DNA from 2 places in the Erwinia sp. SLM-02 genome. Region 2 is predicted to be linked to the other one. Evidence: predicted binding sites of a transcription regulator. Region 2 holds the regulator's gene; the other holds the start of a gene.
What was found. The regulator Fur, encoded in region 2, represses iron uptake genes when iron is present. The targets are predictions, from matches to a motif close to ATAATAATGAGAACNACTATCAA.
Positions count from the first base shown of each region.

Region 1 (7,343 bases), on a different contig from region 2:
AAATGATGTCCGGCAGTTCCGGGCCAAGGAAGTTAGAGCTGAGGTACTGTGCCAGCGCAAACGAGCCGCCCGCCACAACCACCGCAGGCCAGGTTTCTTTAATTCCGCGCCAGCCGTCCATGATCGCCATGATCCAGAACAGCACGATGATGGTGAGGAACGGCAGCTGACGGCCGACCATCTGGCCGATTTCAAAGCTGTCCAGCCCGGTGACCTGTCCGGCAACGATAATCGGGATGCCCATTGCTCCAAACGCCACCGGCGCGGTGTTGACGATCAGGCACAGGCCCGCGGCGTAGAGCGGGTTAAAGCCCAGCCCCACCAGCAGCGCGGCGGTGATCGCCACCGGCGCGCCGAATCCGGCAGCCCCTTCCAGGAAGGCCCCGAAGGAGAAGCCGACGATCAGCATCTGCAGGCGCTGGTCCGGCGTGATCGACAGGATCGAGGCGCGGATAATATTAAACTGCCCGGTTTTCACCGAGATTTTGTAGACGAACACGGCGGCGACGATGATCCAGGCGATCGGCCAGAGTCCGTAGAAGAAGCCATAAACCACCGAGGCCAGTGCGCGATCGACCGGCATACGGTAGAGGAACAGCGCTACCAGCAGCGCCAGCGCAACGGTGATCGTTGCGGCAACGTATCCTTTCAGCTTGAGCTTAATCAGGGCGAAGAAGAAGAAGATGATCGGAATAGCGGCGATCAGGCTGGACAGCCAGATATTGCCGAGCGGATCGTAAACTTGTTGCCAGGGTTGCATGGCGGCGTCTCCAGAACATTCTTTTTTATAACCAGATTGGTCGGACCAAAATGGCGATTTCGTGTGTGCTGACGCTGATGGTTAATATTTTGTTAGTATAAAACAACAGATGTGAAGGTTATTTTGTCTTTCTGTGCGTGGTATTCACATTTTTTCTAAATTGGTCGGGCCACATTAGGGGCGTGGTGGGATACAAGGCCAATGGGCGGGGAGAGGGGAGGCGCGATAACAGGGGGGGCGGCGGGGGCATCCTCCGCAGTCATAACGGGCAGCCAGTCTGCCCGTTACAGGTACGGACTCAGAACGACACTTAGAACGACATGGTGACGCCGGCGTAGTACGCACGGCCCGGTTCGTTATAGGTCGATGCGCCATCGTTCGCGCGGTACAGCTGCTTATCCAGCAGGTTGCTGACCCCGCCGTTAAGACGCAGATCTTTGGTCAGCTGGTAGTTGAGGTTAACGCCCACCACGGAGTAAGCACCGACTTCGGTGTTGGACATGGCATCCACTTCCAGACGGGTTTCACTGTACTCACGCGGCTTCTGGCGGCCATACATCGTCCAGTTCACCGAGGTGGAGAGCTTCTCGGTCACCTGGTAATCCAGCATGGTATTGATGGTGTACTTAGGAATGATCGACAGCGGGTTGCCGGTTTCCTTGCTCTTCGACTCCATCATATAGGTGGCGTTAGTACGCCAGTCGAGCACCTCACGCACCAGCGGAATGGTCAGGTTGGCTTCCAGCCCTTCCACCAGCGCCTTGCCGCCGTTCTCCCACTGCAGCACGTTATAGCCGGAAGTGGTGGTGGCAATAATATCGGTGCCGGCAACGATTTTATTTTTATAGTCGTTGCGGAACCAGGTGATGCCGGCCGCATAGCCATCGGCGGCGAACTCCAGCCCCAGCTCTTTGTTCACGCTGACTTCGGCATCCAGGTCGGTGTTACCCAGCAGATAGCAGCTGCCGCTGGCGATGGTTTTCGGGCAGCCGTTGCCGCGCGTACCCAACAGGTAGCCTTCGCTGGACTGATAGAGGTTCGGCGCTTTAAACACTCTGGCGATACCGGCCTTCACCTTGAAGAACTCACCGAGGGCCTGGGAGAGGTTGAGGCTCGGGCTCCAGTTGTTACCGAACTGATTGTGGTGATCGAAGCGCAGGCCCGGGATCAGGAAAGTACCGACCCACGGCTGGATATTGTCTTCGAAGTACACGGCTGCCGTAGTGGCGCTGTTTTTCGCGTTGCGCTCCGCCGGATTGCCCGATACGCCGCCCACGGTCACGCCGCTGGCGTCGGTGGCGCTGATTGACGCCGGGTCGTTCAGCTCTTCACGGTTCCACTCCGCGCCGAGGGTGACGGTTTGCTCTAACCATTGATCGAACGGGATATTCACTTCGCCGCTGGTGCGGTAGTTTTCCAGGCGGCTGGTGCTGTACTCGTCGCTGTTAATCATCCCCTCCACGCGCCCGGTGGAGCCTTCGTTCAGGCGTGTGTTGTTGGTTTTCTCATAGGCGGCGGTGAATTTTGAGGTTCCCCATTCCCAGAAACCGTTGTGGGTCAGACCGTAAGACTGGCGATACATGCGGTTGGTTTCAGAGCCGTACAGCGAGTCGATCAGACCATTCGGGCTGAGGTTGCCGTTGCTGTACTGGGTGTCTCCGGCGTAGATATTGCCCTGGCGGCTGTAGCTGTAATCGAAATCAACGATCTGTGACGGCGTCAGTTTCCAGGAGAGCAGGGCGTTAATGTCTTTGTTACGCACCCCTTCACGCCCGGCGGCGTAGGAGCCGTTCTGCGCGTTGTTGATATCGGCGGCGTCCGCGTCGGTCTTGTTGATGTTGCCATACAGACGCGTGGTCAGCGCATCACCGGCCAGCGGGCCGCTGAGATTAAAGTTGGCGCGCTTGGTGTCGCCCTCTTTGCTGTCTTCCGGCTGGTTGGTGAACAGGGAAAGCGAGCCGTGCCAGTCTTTGGTCGGGCGTTTGGTGTAGATATTGATCACCCCGCCCGCCGCGCCGGAGCCGTAGCGCGCCGCAGCCGGGCCGCGCAGCACTTCGATGCGGTCAACCAGCTCGGCAGGAACCCAGTTGGTGTCGCCGCGCGTATCGCGCTCGCCTTTCCAGCTGTAGCGCACCGAGCTGCGCGAGTTTACCGGCACGCCGTCGATCAGGATCAGGGTGTTTTCCGGCCCCATGCCGCGAATGTCGATCTGTCGGTTGTTGCCGCGGCTGCCGTTGGCGCTGTTGCCGGTCAGGTTCACGCCGGGCATTTTGCGGATGATGTCAGAGATGTCGTTGACCGGTGGGTTTTTGGCAATATCGTCGGCGGTGATGATGGAGACGCCGGGCTGCTGTTTCAGTTCCTGTTCAGCGGTTTTCTGCACCGTCATCACGGCGTCGGTGTCGTTATTTTCTGCGTCTTCCGCTGCACTGGCGGCTGTGGCCATTAAACCGGTAAGAAGCAGAGCCAGAGGGTGGATCCGAAAACGTCCATATTTGTTCATCAAATAATCTCAAATTGTGGAGGATTGTAAGATGATGTGTATGATAACGAGAATTGTTATCACTTAAAGACCTTCGGGCACGAATTCACAATATCTCCACAATTGGCGACTTTTGTCAGTTTTTATCAGCGTAATGCTGAGAAATGCGGGGTTTTCAGTTCGTTAAGTGTCATTTCCGCCTTTACATTCCGCGAAATTGTGTAGATTTTGTGTGGAACCCTGGCTTTAGCACGATGTGTTGATCTCAAACACTACACATTTCAGTCTTTTGCCGTTATTATCCCGCAACAAAATTTAATACGAATAGTTCTCATTTATGTCAGTTTTCTGATTCTCAGGAGAGAGAAAAATGCGTTTTCCTCAGGCCATTACGTCGTCTCTGTTTGCGCTGTCGCTTGTCTGTTCACCCGCTGCGTTCGCCGCCACTGAAGGGGCAACGGTCAGTATCGTTCATGCCCAGGGCACCACGGCTGTACCGAAAAACCCACAGCGTGTTGTGGTGCTCAGCCCGGCCGCACTGGATATTACCGATGCGCTCGGCGTGAAGGTGATTGGCGTACCGCAAACCAGCGCCCACTACCCGGCGCACCTGGCAAAATATGCCGGTAAGGACTATTTCGATGCTGGTACGCTGTTCGAGCCGAACTTTGAAGCCCTGAGCAACGCCAAACCTGACCTGATTATTGCCGGTGCCCGCGCGCGTGATGCCTACGGCAAACTGAGTGAAATCGCACCGACTATCTCTCCCGATCTTGACCCGCACAAATTCCTCGCCAGCATGACCGAACGCACCGAGCAGCTGGGTGAAATCTTCGGCAAGCAGGAGAAAGCCAAAGAAGTTCTGGCCGCATTTAACGCCCAGATCGCCGACGTTCGTAACGAATCGGCCAAAGCGGGCAGCGCGATGATGCTGATGGTTAACGGCGGCAAGCTCAGCGCCTACTCGCCGGGTTCACGTTTCGGCTTTATCTATGATGTGCTGGGCTTCAAACCGGCCACCACCTTTGCGGAAACCGGCAACCACGGCAACTCGGTATCACCAGAATTCGTGATGGAAGCTAACCCGGACTGGCTGTTCGTGCTGGATCGCGACAGCGCGATTGGCCGTAAAGAGGGCAGCTCGGCACAGCAGGTGCTGGATAACCCGCTGGTGCGTAAAACCAACGCCTGGAAAAAACAGCAGGTGGTTTACCTGGATTCCGGCTCGCTGTATATCGCCGGTGGTCTGCAAAGCTACAGCCTGCTGATGACCCAGGTGAAGCAGGTACTGGATAAGTCGAAAACCCAGCCGTAAATGAAATCTTTCGCCTTTACCGCAGGCCTGGCATTATTGCTGGGCCTTACTGTTTTTAGCCTGTTTGTGGGCGTCAGCCGCGTTACCCTGGTCAGTCTGTGGACCGATCCCGAGATGCGCGAGATCCTGCTTATCAGTCGTTTCCCCCGGACTGCCGCACTGCTGCTGGCGGGTAGCGCCATGAGCGTTGCCGGCCTGATTATGCAGATGCTGACGCAGAACCGCTTTGTTGAACCCTCCGTCGTCGGCACCACCCAGTCCGCCAGCCTTGGCCTGCTGCTGGTGATGATCGTCAGCCCCGCCGCGCCGATTATGCTAAAGATGGGCGTGGCTTCGCTGTTCGCGCTGTTTGGCACCGCGCTGTTTATGCTGCTGATTAACCGCATCAGGATGAAGTCGTCGCTGATGGTGCCGCTGGCGGGCATTATGCTCGGTGCGGTGTTCAGCGCGGTCACCACCTTCCTGGCGATGAAATTCGATCTGCTGCAGGCGCTGGGTGCCTGGGAGTCCGGCGACTTCTCCAGCGTGATGCAGGGCCGCTACGAGCTGCTGTGGGGCGTGGGGATTATTACCCTGCTGGCGGCGCTGATCGCCGACCGCTTTACCGTCGCCGGAATGGGGCGCGACTTCTCGGTGAATATTGGCCTGCGCTACCAGCAGACCATGCTGATTGGCATGGCGATGATCGCCCTGATCAGCGGCGTGGTGATCGTGGTGGTGGGCGTGCTGCCGTTCCTCGGCCTGATCGTGCCGAATATCGTCAGCCTGGCGCTGGGGGATAACCTGCGGCGCACCGTGCCCTGGGTCGCACTGCTGGGGGCGATGCTGGTGCTGGCCTGCGATATTATCGGTCGGCTGATTATCCATCCGTTTGAAATCCCCGTAAGCGCGCTGCTTGGCGTGCTGGGTGCGGTTATTTTCCTCGTGCTGATTGTGAGGTCAAAACGCCGTGTACACTGAGAATTCAACGTCCAGCCGGTTCACGCCGGGCCGTCGCCTGCTGCTGCTGAGCGCGCTGGTGCTGGTGCTGATGGCGATCTTTATGACCGTTCAGCTCCACGGCAATATCGCCTACATCCTTAAGCATCGCGGTCAGATCCTGGCGACGATGGTGCTGGTGGCGTTTGCCTCCGGCATCGGTACGCTACTGTTCCAGACGGTGACGCAGAACCGCATTCTGACGCCGTCGGTGATGGGGCTGGAGTCGCTGTTTGTCCTGCTGCAAACCGTGCTGATCTTCGCGCTGGATATCGGCGGGCTGAGCATGCTCGGCAGCGTGGGCCGCTTCCTGGCGGAAGGGGCGCTGCTGGTGACGTTCGCTACGCTGCTGTATCGCTGGCTGCTGAGCGGTTCCGGGATGGATCTGCACCGCGTGCTGCTGATAGGCCTGGTGTGCGGCACGCTGTTCCGCAGCGCCTCCGGACTGATGCAGCGGCTGATGTCGCCCGGCGAGTTTGCCGTGCTGCAAAGCCGGATATTCGCCACCTTTACCCGCGCCGACAGCGGCGTGCTGATGGTCTGCGCGCTGATTGTCGCGCTGGTGTCGCTGCTGGTCTGGCGGATGCGCCACCGGCTGGACGTGATTGCGCTGGGGGCGAATTCCGCCACCGCCCTGGGCGTGCCGTATCGCCGTAACGTGACCGGCATTCTGCTGCTGGTCGCGCTGCTGGTGGCGACGTCGACCGCGCTGGTTGGGCCGATGATGTTCCTCGGCCTGCTGATCGTCAACCTGACCTATCCGCTGATCGGTTCCTGGCGGCATCACTATCTGCTGCCCGGCAGCGTACTGATCGGCATGGTCACGCTGATCGGCGGCCAGCTGGTGCTGGAGCGCCTGCTGGATATGGCCGGAACCCTGTCGGTAGTGATTGAATTTACCGGCGGCGCGCTGTTTATCTACCTGTTGCTGAAGAAGGCCAAAAAGTGATTGAAGTAAAAAATGTCAGTAAACACTATGACCAGCAGCCGGTCCTGCAGGATATCTGTGCCACTCTGCCGTCATCGGGCGTGACCTCGATTATCGGACCCAACGGCGCGGGGAAATCCACGCTGCTGTCGGTGATTAGCCGCCTGTTGGTGGCGGACAGCGGCAGCGTCAGCGTGGATGCGCTGGACGTCAGCGACGCCAACAGTGAAAAGCTGGCGCAGGTGCTGTCGGTGCTGCGCCAGGAGAACCATTTCACCAGCCGCCTGACGGTGTACGATCTGGTCAGCTTCGGCCGTTATCCCTACAGCAAAGGGCGGCTGAACGCCGACGATCGCCGCCACGTTGACCAGGCGCTGGGCTTTCTGGACCTGATCCCGCTGCAAAACCGCTATCTGGACGAGCTTTCCGGCGGGCAGCGCCAGCGCGCCTTTGTGGCGATGGTGTTATGCCAGGACACCAAGTACGTGCTGCTGGATGAGCCGCTGAACAACCTGGATATGAAGCACAGCGTGGCGATGATGCGCCAGCTGCGCCGCGCGGCGGATGAGCTGGAGAAGTCAATTGTGCTGGTGATCCACGATATCAACTTTGCTTCGGCCTGGTCGGACTACATTCTGGCGATGAAGAGCGGCAGGCTGGTGTTTCGCGGCACGCCGCAGGAGGTGATGGTGCCGCAGGTGATTGAGGATATCTTCGATCTGCCGGTCACCATCGAGGAGCTGAACGGCCAGCGCATCGCGGTGTACTACCGCTGAATGCGCTGGCGCCGTTCAGCCATCAGGCCAGCTTAATCAGCACCATGCCGATCAGCAGCAGCAGCAGTCCGGCCCAGCCCTTGCGGTTCAGGCGCTGGCCGAAC
Region 1 covers NZ_JAQISN010000002.1:260,957-268,299, reverse strand. Annotated here, with positions in the region: gene lldP (L-lactate permease) at 1-760, opposite strand, end outside; gene PGH32_RS14465 (TonB-dependent siderophore receptor) at 1,071-3,263, opposite strand; gene PGH32_RS14460 (siderophore ABC transporter substrate-binding protein) at 3,613-4,557, shown strand; gene PGH32_RS14455 (ABC transporter permease) at 4,558-5,517, shown strand; gene PGH32_RS14450 (iron chelate uptake ABC transporter family permease subunit) at 5,588-6,484, shown strand; gene PGH32_RS14445 (iron ABC transporter ATP-binding protein) at 6,481-7,239, shown strand; gene mdtI (multidrug/spermidine efflux SMR transporter subunit MdtI) at 7,262-7,343, opposite strand, start outside.
Region 1: a site for Fur is predicted at 3,304-3,326, ahead of PGH32_RS14465 (TonB-dependent siderophore receptor). Genes of this name have one in related genera too.

Region 2 (7,343 bases):
GGATGCAGGGATCGCCTCACGTAGCGAAGCGGCCGCGCTGATGCGCCAGACGCTGGCGGAAGAAGGCGTGATCCAGTTTCTGCTAAAATCGTTCCACGAGGGCGAATGGCGCTTCAATGTACCGGTGCTGTATCAGTGCTACGACCGGATTATCGGCTGGCAACCGCAGCCCGCCTGGCCGCATCCCGCGCTATTTATACGCGGTGAACGTTCACCCTATCTGGCGGATGAATATCGTGACGCGCTGCTGGCGCAATTCCCTCAGGCGCGGGCCCACGTTGTAACGGGGGCGGGGCACTGGGTGCATGCTGAAAAACCTGATGCAGTTTTACGCGCAATTCGTCGATTTTTTGTGCTGTAAAAACAATTATTTCCCTATGTTGTTAAAACATTGTCGTCATCACTTTCACTGGGGTATGATGCGCGCTGACATTTTTCCGCTGGTGATTTTTCCGGCGGATAACGGCCTGACACATCAGAAATCCAGCCTTTCAGTATCACTATTCTATGGCAAAAGAGAACACGGACCGCACAACGCTCGATCTGTTCGCAGATGAACGTCGCCCGGGACGACCGAAAACTAATCCGCTGACGCGTGATGAGCAGCTGCGCATCAATAAACGCAATCAGCTTAAGCGCGATAAAGTTCGCGGGCTTAAGCGCGTCGAGCTGAAAATGAACAGTGAAGCCGTTGATGCGCTGAACCAGCTGGCCGATGCGCGCAATATGAGCCGCAGCGAGCTGATTGAAGAGATGTTGCTGAACCAGTTAAAACACCTTCAGTCCTGAACGTCGCGCGCGCCCTCAGGGCACAATGCGACAAAAGCAGCAGGATTACTCATTTATCCGCTCCCGGCGGTCTGCTATCATTAACGCCATCTGCAAAAATTTTGGCAGCCACCATATCATTAAGATTCAAGAGGTTATTAAACTCATGGCAATCGTAGGCATTTTCTTTGGCAGCGATACGGGCAATACGGAAAACATTGCAAAGATGATCCAGAAACAGCTGGGTAAAGACGTTGCAGAAGTTCGTGATATTGCCAAAAGCAGCAAAGAAGACCTTGAAGCCTTCGACATTCTGCTGCTGGGCATTCCCACCTGGTATTACGGTGAAGCCCAGTGCGACTGGGATGACTTTTTCCCGACGCTGGAAGAGATCGACTTCAACGGAAAACTGGTTGCCCTGTTCGGCTGCGGCGATCAGGAAGACTACTCAGAATATTTCTGCGATGCGATGGGCACCATCCGCGACATCATTGAGCCAAACGGTGCGATTCTGGTAGGCCAGTGGCCGACCGAAGGTTACAACTTTGAAGCCTCTAAAGGGCTGGCCGATGACAACCACTTCCTTGGACTGGCCATTGACGAAGACCGTCAGCCGGAACTGACCAATGAGCGCGTTGATAAATGGGTGAAACAGATTTTTGATGAACTTCAGCTGAAAGAAATCATCGAAGCCTGATGCCAACGGCTTGATGTGGGAGACATCTCACATCAAGTCAGTGATTTTTCCTATAGAAGTAATAGATACGTATTTGTAACTTCCACCTGTAAAAATGTACAATAACCCTATCGGTTACCCGCTTTCTCATCCTTCAGCATCTCTGAACGATCTTTTTCCATCACCGGGCGAAGGGATGAGATAGAGCGAAATGTTAACTTAGTACGATTTGGACGCGAGCCTCCCAGGACGTAATGACATTAATCCTTACATCCAACAGTGGTTTCAGGCATTCCTGTTGTTTTCATTTCGATGTATGAGTTCTATACTGTGACGCATCCAACTCTAGCGTCAACCGATGTTCAGGGCTTTTCAGCCACTAAGTGACTAGCAAAGTAACAGGACAATATCCGCATGACTGACAACAATACCGCATTAAAGAAGGCCGGCCTGAAAGTCACGCTTCCACGACTGAAAATTCTGGAAGTGCTTCAGGAACCAGAAGGCCATCACGTCAGTGCGGAAGACTTGTATAAGCGCCTGATTGATATGGGCGAAGAAATCGGTTTAGCCACGGTTTACCGCGTGCTTAACCAGTTTGATGACGCAGGGATCGTTACCCGTCATAACTTTGAAGGCGGTAAATCCGTTTTCGAACTGACCCAGCAGCACCACCACGATCACTTGATCTGTCTGGACTGCGGTAAAGTTATTGAATTCCGTGATGAGTACATTGAAGCGCGCCAGCGTGAAATCGCAACGCGCCACGGAATTAAACTGAGCAACCACAGCCTGTACCTTTATGGCCATTGCTCTAAGGGCGACTGCCGTGAAGACGACACGCTGCACGATGACGAGTAATTTGTTCTGAAATCAGCATGAAACCGGTGGCTATCCACCGGTTTTTTTTTGCCTGTTATCCGGCATAGACCGGCAGGACGTTCCAGTAGGATAATACAGACACCAGCGCATTCACCGCCCCAAAGATCAGCACCAGCACGATCGGAGCCATCCCTCCCCTGACCTGCCATCCCGCCGTGGCAAAACGCTGTCGCGCTTTTCGTGCCAGCATCGCCGGCGTGATCACTGCCCACAGCGTTGCCGCCAGCCCGGCGTAGCCAATCGCCACCAGAAAACCGTTTGGCCAAATCATCGCCGCCGTCAGAGGGAGAATGAAGGTGACAACGGTCGTTTTTAACCGACCGAACGCGGAGCGATCGAACTTAAACAGGTCGGCAAGATAGTCAAAGAACCCCAGGCTGACGCCGAGGAACGAACAGGCCACGGCAAAGTTCGAGAAAATATCCAGCAGCAGATTGAGATAAGGACTGTGCAACACACCGGAAAGTGCGGCAACCAGCACGTCGATATTCCCCCCCTGAGCGGCAATTGCTTTGAATTCATGCCGTGGGATGTTCCCCATCGTGCCGACGATCCAGATAAAATAAATCGCCAGCGCCAGCAGCGTGCCGAACACCAGACAGCGGCATACCCGGCTGCCGTTCTTCTGATAGTAACTGACCAGCCCGGCAATATTCCCGTGATAGCCGAATGACGCGAGGCAGAAGGGGATAACCATCCACAGATAGCGCAGGTAGTGGCTCTCTTCACTCTGGCTGTCCAGCAGTTTTACCGGTTCGATATGCCACAGCAGACCCCCAAAGATGATAAGAAACGTAATCACCTTAGCGCCGAGGAAAATCAGCGTCATACGGCTGACCATCGCGGTACCCAGCCAGATAAACACCGCCACCAGCAGCGTGAAGGCGAAACCGGCGCTGCGGGCAGAAACCGGCAGTGAAAGCTGGCTCAGCGTGTGCTGAATAATGGCTCCGCTGGCGGAGATATAGGCATAGGTGAGGATCCCCAGAACGAAGGCCACCGACAGTCCGTTAATCAGGTTCCAGCCCCGGCCCAGCAGATCGCGAGTAATGGTGTCGAAGCTGGCCCCGGCGGGATAATGCAGGCTGGCCTCCAGGAACAGCAGCCCGGAGAGCAGCATGCAGAACCAGGTGACAACCAACAGCGCAGATGACCACAGGAACCAGGCACCGGACATCACCACGGGGAGTGAGAACATCCCGGCACCGATAATGGTGCCGCTAATAATTAAGGTTCCCCAGAGTGTCGAAGGCAGGCGGGCGGTGGAAACCGGTAAATCCATGACTAATCCTTAGCAAAAAACGGAAACTCGCCGCCATCACCGGAATTATTCACTGGATGTACGGCATCAACGCCGCACATTCTACACAATTACGCACTCACGAACTAGTACGGTAATCAGTTTGTTACCATCGTTTCCTGCAGATAGCGCCAGCGCGGCGGCTGGGTTGCGCAATTAATTACCGCCAGCGAAATGCGATGAGTGTGATTCTCCTGCTGATGCTGCAGCTCGTGGTACTGAATAACCACTTCATCCCCCCGCTGCGAAATGACTTTGCACTGCTCAATGGCGATCGTCATCCCCTCCCGTGCGCCGGTTAAGCGGCCGAATAAGGCCTCAACCTCTGCCAGCGCCAGGGTTTTTCCGGCCGGTGTGACCATCATAAAATCGTCATCAAAATGCGTCAGCAGCTCAGTAAGCTGACTGCCGTCGCCGTGAAAGACAGCCTCAATCAGCTGGTGCAGCACAATCACGCTTTGCGAAGCCTTGTCGGTTAAATCTGTCATTGAATTTCCTTATGAAAACGTCGTTGATAAATCAGCCACAGCGGCAGTAATCCGACCACGGCCGCAATAATAAATGCAAGATGCCATGCCCTTTCACCGGGAAAATAGTGGCTCAGTAACGCCAGCAGCAGCGTAAACAGCGCGGTACCCAGGCTGAACGTCAGCTGGCGGTTAATATTCCACAGCGTACTGCCCCGGCTCATCTGCTGCTCGTTCAGCTCAATTAATGCCGTGGTCTGCGCACAGTTCGCCGCGATCCCACCCCCGATCCCCATCAGCAGATAGGCCGCACACAGCACCTCCCCATCCCCCGGATGACCGACCAGAGAAAGCAGCGCAATGCCGCCGCTGTGCAGCAGCAGACCGCAGCAGAATAAGCGAGGCGCGCCTACCCGGTAATAAATTCGCCCGGCGACCAGCATCGCCACCAGCGCTCCGGCACCGTAGAGCATCATAAAGCTGCCGGTATGCCCGGCGCTGAAATGCAAAACCTGCTGCATGTAGAAAATAGTCAGCAGGTTAACGCCGGTAAATACGCCCGGTACGGCATAGTAAACGGCGATGGACAGGTTAAGTTGACGATTTCGCAGCAGGCTGAGGTCAAGTATCGCCGACGGCTGGCGACGATAATGCCGCAGATACCCCCACGCCAGCAGCAAAGCCGCAGCCAGCCACAGCGTGGCATACAGCAACGACTGCTGCTCGCTGAACAGGGACAGGCTCCTCAGCAGCGCACCCAAAGCCCCGCAGACCAGGATAATCCCGACGATATCCGCCCGGACACGCTCCGTTTCCTGAGGACGGATCCAGATTGCCGCCAGCAGTGCGGCCAGCAGGCTGAAGGGAATGTTACTGTAGAAGATCCAGCGCCATGAGAGTACATCCACCAGCAGGCCGCCCAGCAGAGGGGACAGCGCAGGCGCGATCAACGCGACGCACATAATCAGCGTTGAGATAGCGGCGCGCTTTCGTCCCTGAAACAGATTAAAGGTCAGTGCCTGCCCCACCGGGATCAGTAACCCGCCGCCCGCGCCCTGAATAAAGCGCCAGGCAACCAGCGTGGTAAAGGAGTCGGCCCGCGCACAGCCCAGCGCCGCTGCGCTGAAAATCAGCATCGACGCGACAATCATCTGCCGGGCACCAAAGCGCGAAGCCAGCCAGCCGCTCAGCGGCACGATCAGCGTCAGGCCCAGAATGTAGCCGTTCGCCACCCAGCTGATGGACTCAGTCGCCACGGACATCTGCGCCGCAATCGACGGCAGCGCAATGGCCGACATAAAAATATTAATACAATCAATAAAAAAGCCGAGCAAAAAAATTGCCGCAACCCGATAACCATAGTGCATTGTCATACCTCCACGCGCAGCATAGCGGCGGTTGACCTGACAAATAAAGACGCATAAATTTAAATGATTGTTTGATTAAACTGAATAATCTGATGCACGCACATCTTGATAAGATCCACACCTTCTTTGCGATTGTGGACAGCGGCAGTTTTACCCGTGCCGCCAGCAATCTCGGTATCAGCCGGGCCATGGTCAGCCTGCATATCAAAAACCTTGAACAGCTGCTTGGCGTCACGCTGCTGATACGTAACACGCGCAGCGTGGCCCTGACCGGGCACGGCCAGCAGTTTTATCAGGACTTTCAGCGGATTTTTACGGATATTGACCTCGCGGTCGCACGGGTGACCACGGAGCATCACTCCCTCTCCGGAGAACTGCGCATCACGTCAACGTGGGAATACGGCCAGCGGTTCGTGATGCCGCTGGTCAGTGAATTCTGCCAGCGCCATCCGTTGCTGAAGCTGAACTACAGCGTCGGGGCTTCACTGGATGATTTAGTGAGTAATAAGCTGGATGTGGCGATACGGCTGGGGGCGCTGCGCGACTCTTCACTGAAAAGCCGCAGGCTGGCAGACTATGCCATTTTACTGGTGGCGGCGCCTTCGCTGGTCAGCCGCTGCCGCCCACAGCAGCTGCAGGATGTCTCCGCCATGCCGTGGATCCACAACAGCAACCTGACGCACCCCGGCCGCTGGACCTTTCACGGAGCGGATAATCACCGGTCAGAACTGAAGTCCCAGGCTGCTTTTACCGCCAACGCCGCGGAAATCGTTCGCCAGATGGCACTGGCCGGGATGGGCGTTGCCGTGCTGCCGGAGTGGTTAGTTCGCGAGGATATTGCCGCAGGCAGGCTGGAGCATCTTTTTCAGGGATGGCGGTTACCGGAGCAGCCGGTCAGCGCCGTGTTTGCCGGACAGGGGGACATGCAGCGAAAAACCCGGCTGTTTATCGACTTTCTCTCTCAGAAACTGTCGACGCAGCCGGGCCAGATCGTCCCTACAGGGGCATAACATGCTCCGTCCGGCTGAAGCGCTTACCGTCCGCGCTGCGGGTTCGCACCCAGACTTCGCCATTAATCCGTGGGCGACGGCTGTCGCTGTAGCGCTGCCAGTGTTGCCCTTCATCGACGGAGTATTCCACCATAACGCCCGGCAGTGCCGTATTCGCCTGCAGGTAGCTATCGACAATCACCGCACCCGGCTGGGGTAAACGATAAGCAATCCCGGCCAGCTCAAGCTTCGCCAGTTCACGCTGGCCCATCAGGTTCGCAAAGCGCTGCCAGTCCTGGTGCAGTTCCTGCCGGTCAACGTGATGCGTTTTACCGCCCTGATATGCCCTTCCCTGCTGATAATCCTGCTCCCAGGCGGCGCGGTGCCAGCTGCGCTCCGCAACCGCCATGACCCGAGGGAAGATCATCGACTCAACCTGCCCGTCGGTGCGTACCGTTTCACTCCACAGCTGCGCCGAAAGCCCATAAGCCCCCGGCCACGGGCGATCGGATTGCGTGTCGAACGGATTGCCGTCGCGGTCAACTGACGTTTCCGCATTCTGCGGCAGGTTATCGGGTGCAAAGCTGAAGATCTTACGTTCATCGTTATAGCGGGTGCCCCAGTAATAACCGCGCTCCAGCGGATTAACCTCAGAAGGGAAATCCAGGTAGACATAATCCGGGTTAGAGATCACCACCTGATAGCCCTTATTCGCCCAGTCGTTCACGCTGGAAGCACCGCCCCAGAAAAGGGTATCCCAGAAATTCACCCGCACATGCTGCGTTGCGAAATCCGCCGCGCTTCTGGCATCTTTCAGGCCGTCCTGCCAGGCCTGCATATCGCCAATGCCCTTCTCTGCGACGATCCTGCTGACCTTCAGGCCGAAATAGCTGG
Region 2 covers NZ_JAQISN010000001.1:444,898-452,240, reverse strand. Annotated here, with positions in the region: gene ybfF (esterase) at 1-361, shown strand, start outside; gene ybfE (LexA regulated protein) at 508-789, shown strand; gene fldA (flavodoxin FldA) at 935-1,465, shown strand; gene fur (ferric iron uptake transcriptional regulator) at 1,859-2,305, shown strand; gene mtr (tryptophan permease) at 2,361-3,608, opposite strand; gene PGH32_RS02205 (hypothetical protein) at 3,725-4,114, opposite strand; gene PGH32_RS02200 (MFS transporter) at 4,111-5,466, opposite strand; gene PGH32_RS02195 (LysR family transcriptional regulator) at 5,553-6,470, shown strand; gene PGH32_RS02190 (beta-N-acetylhexosaminidase) at 6,457-7,343, opposite strand, start outside.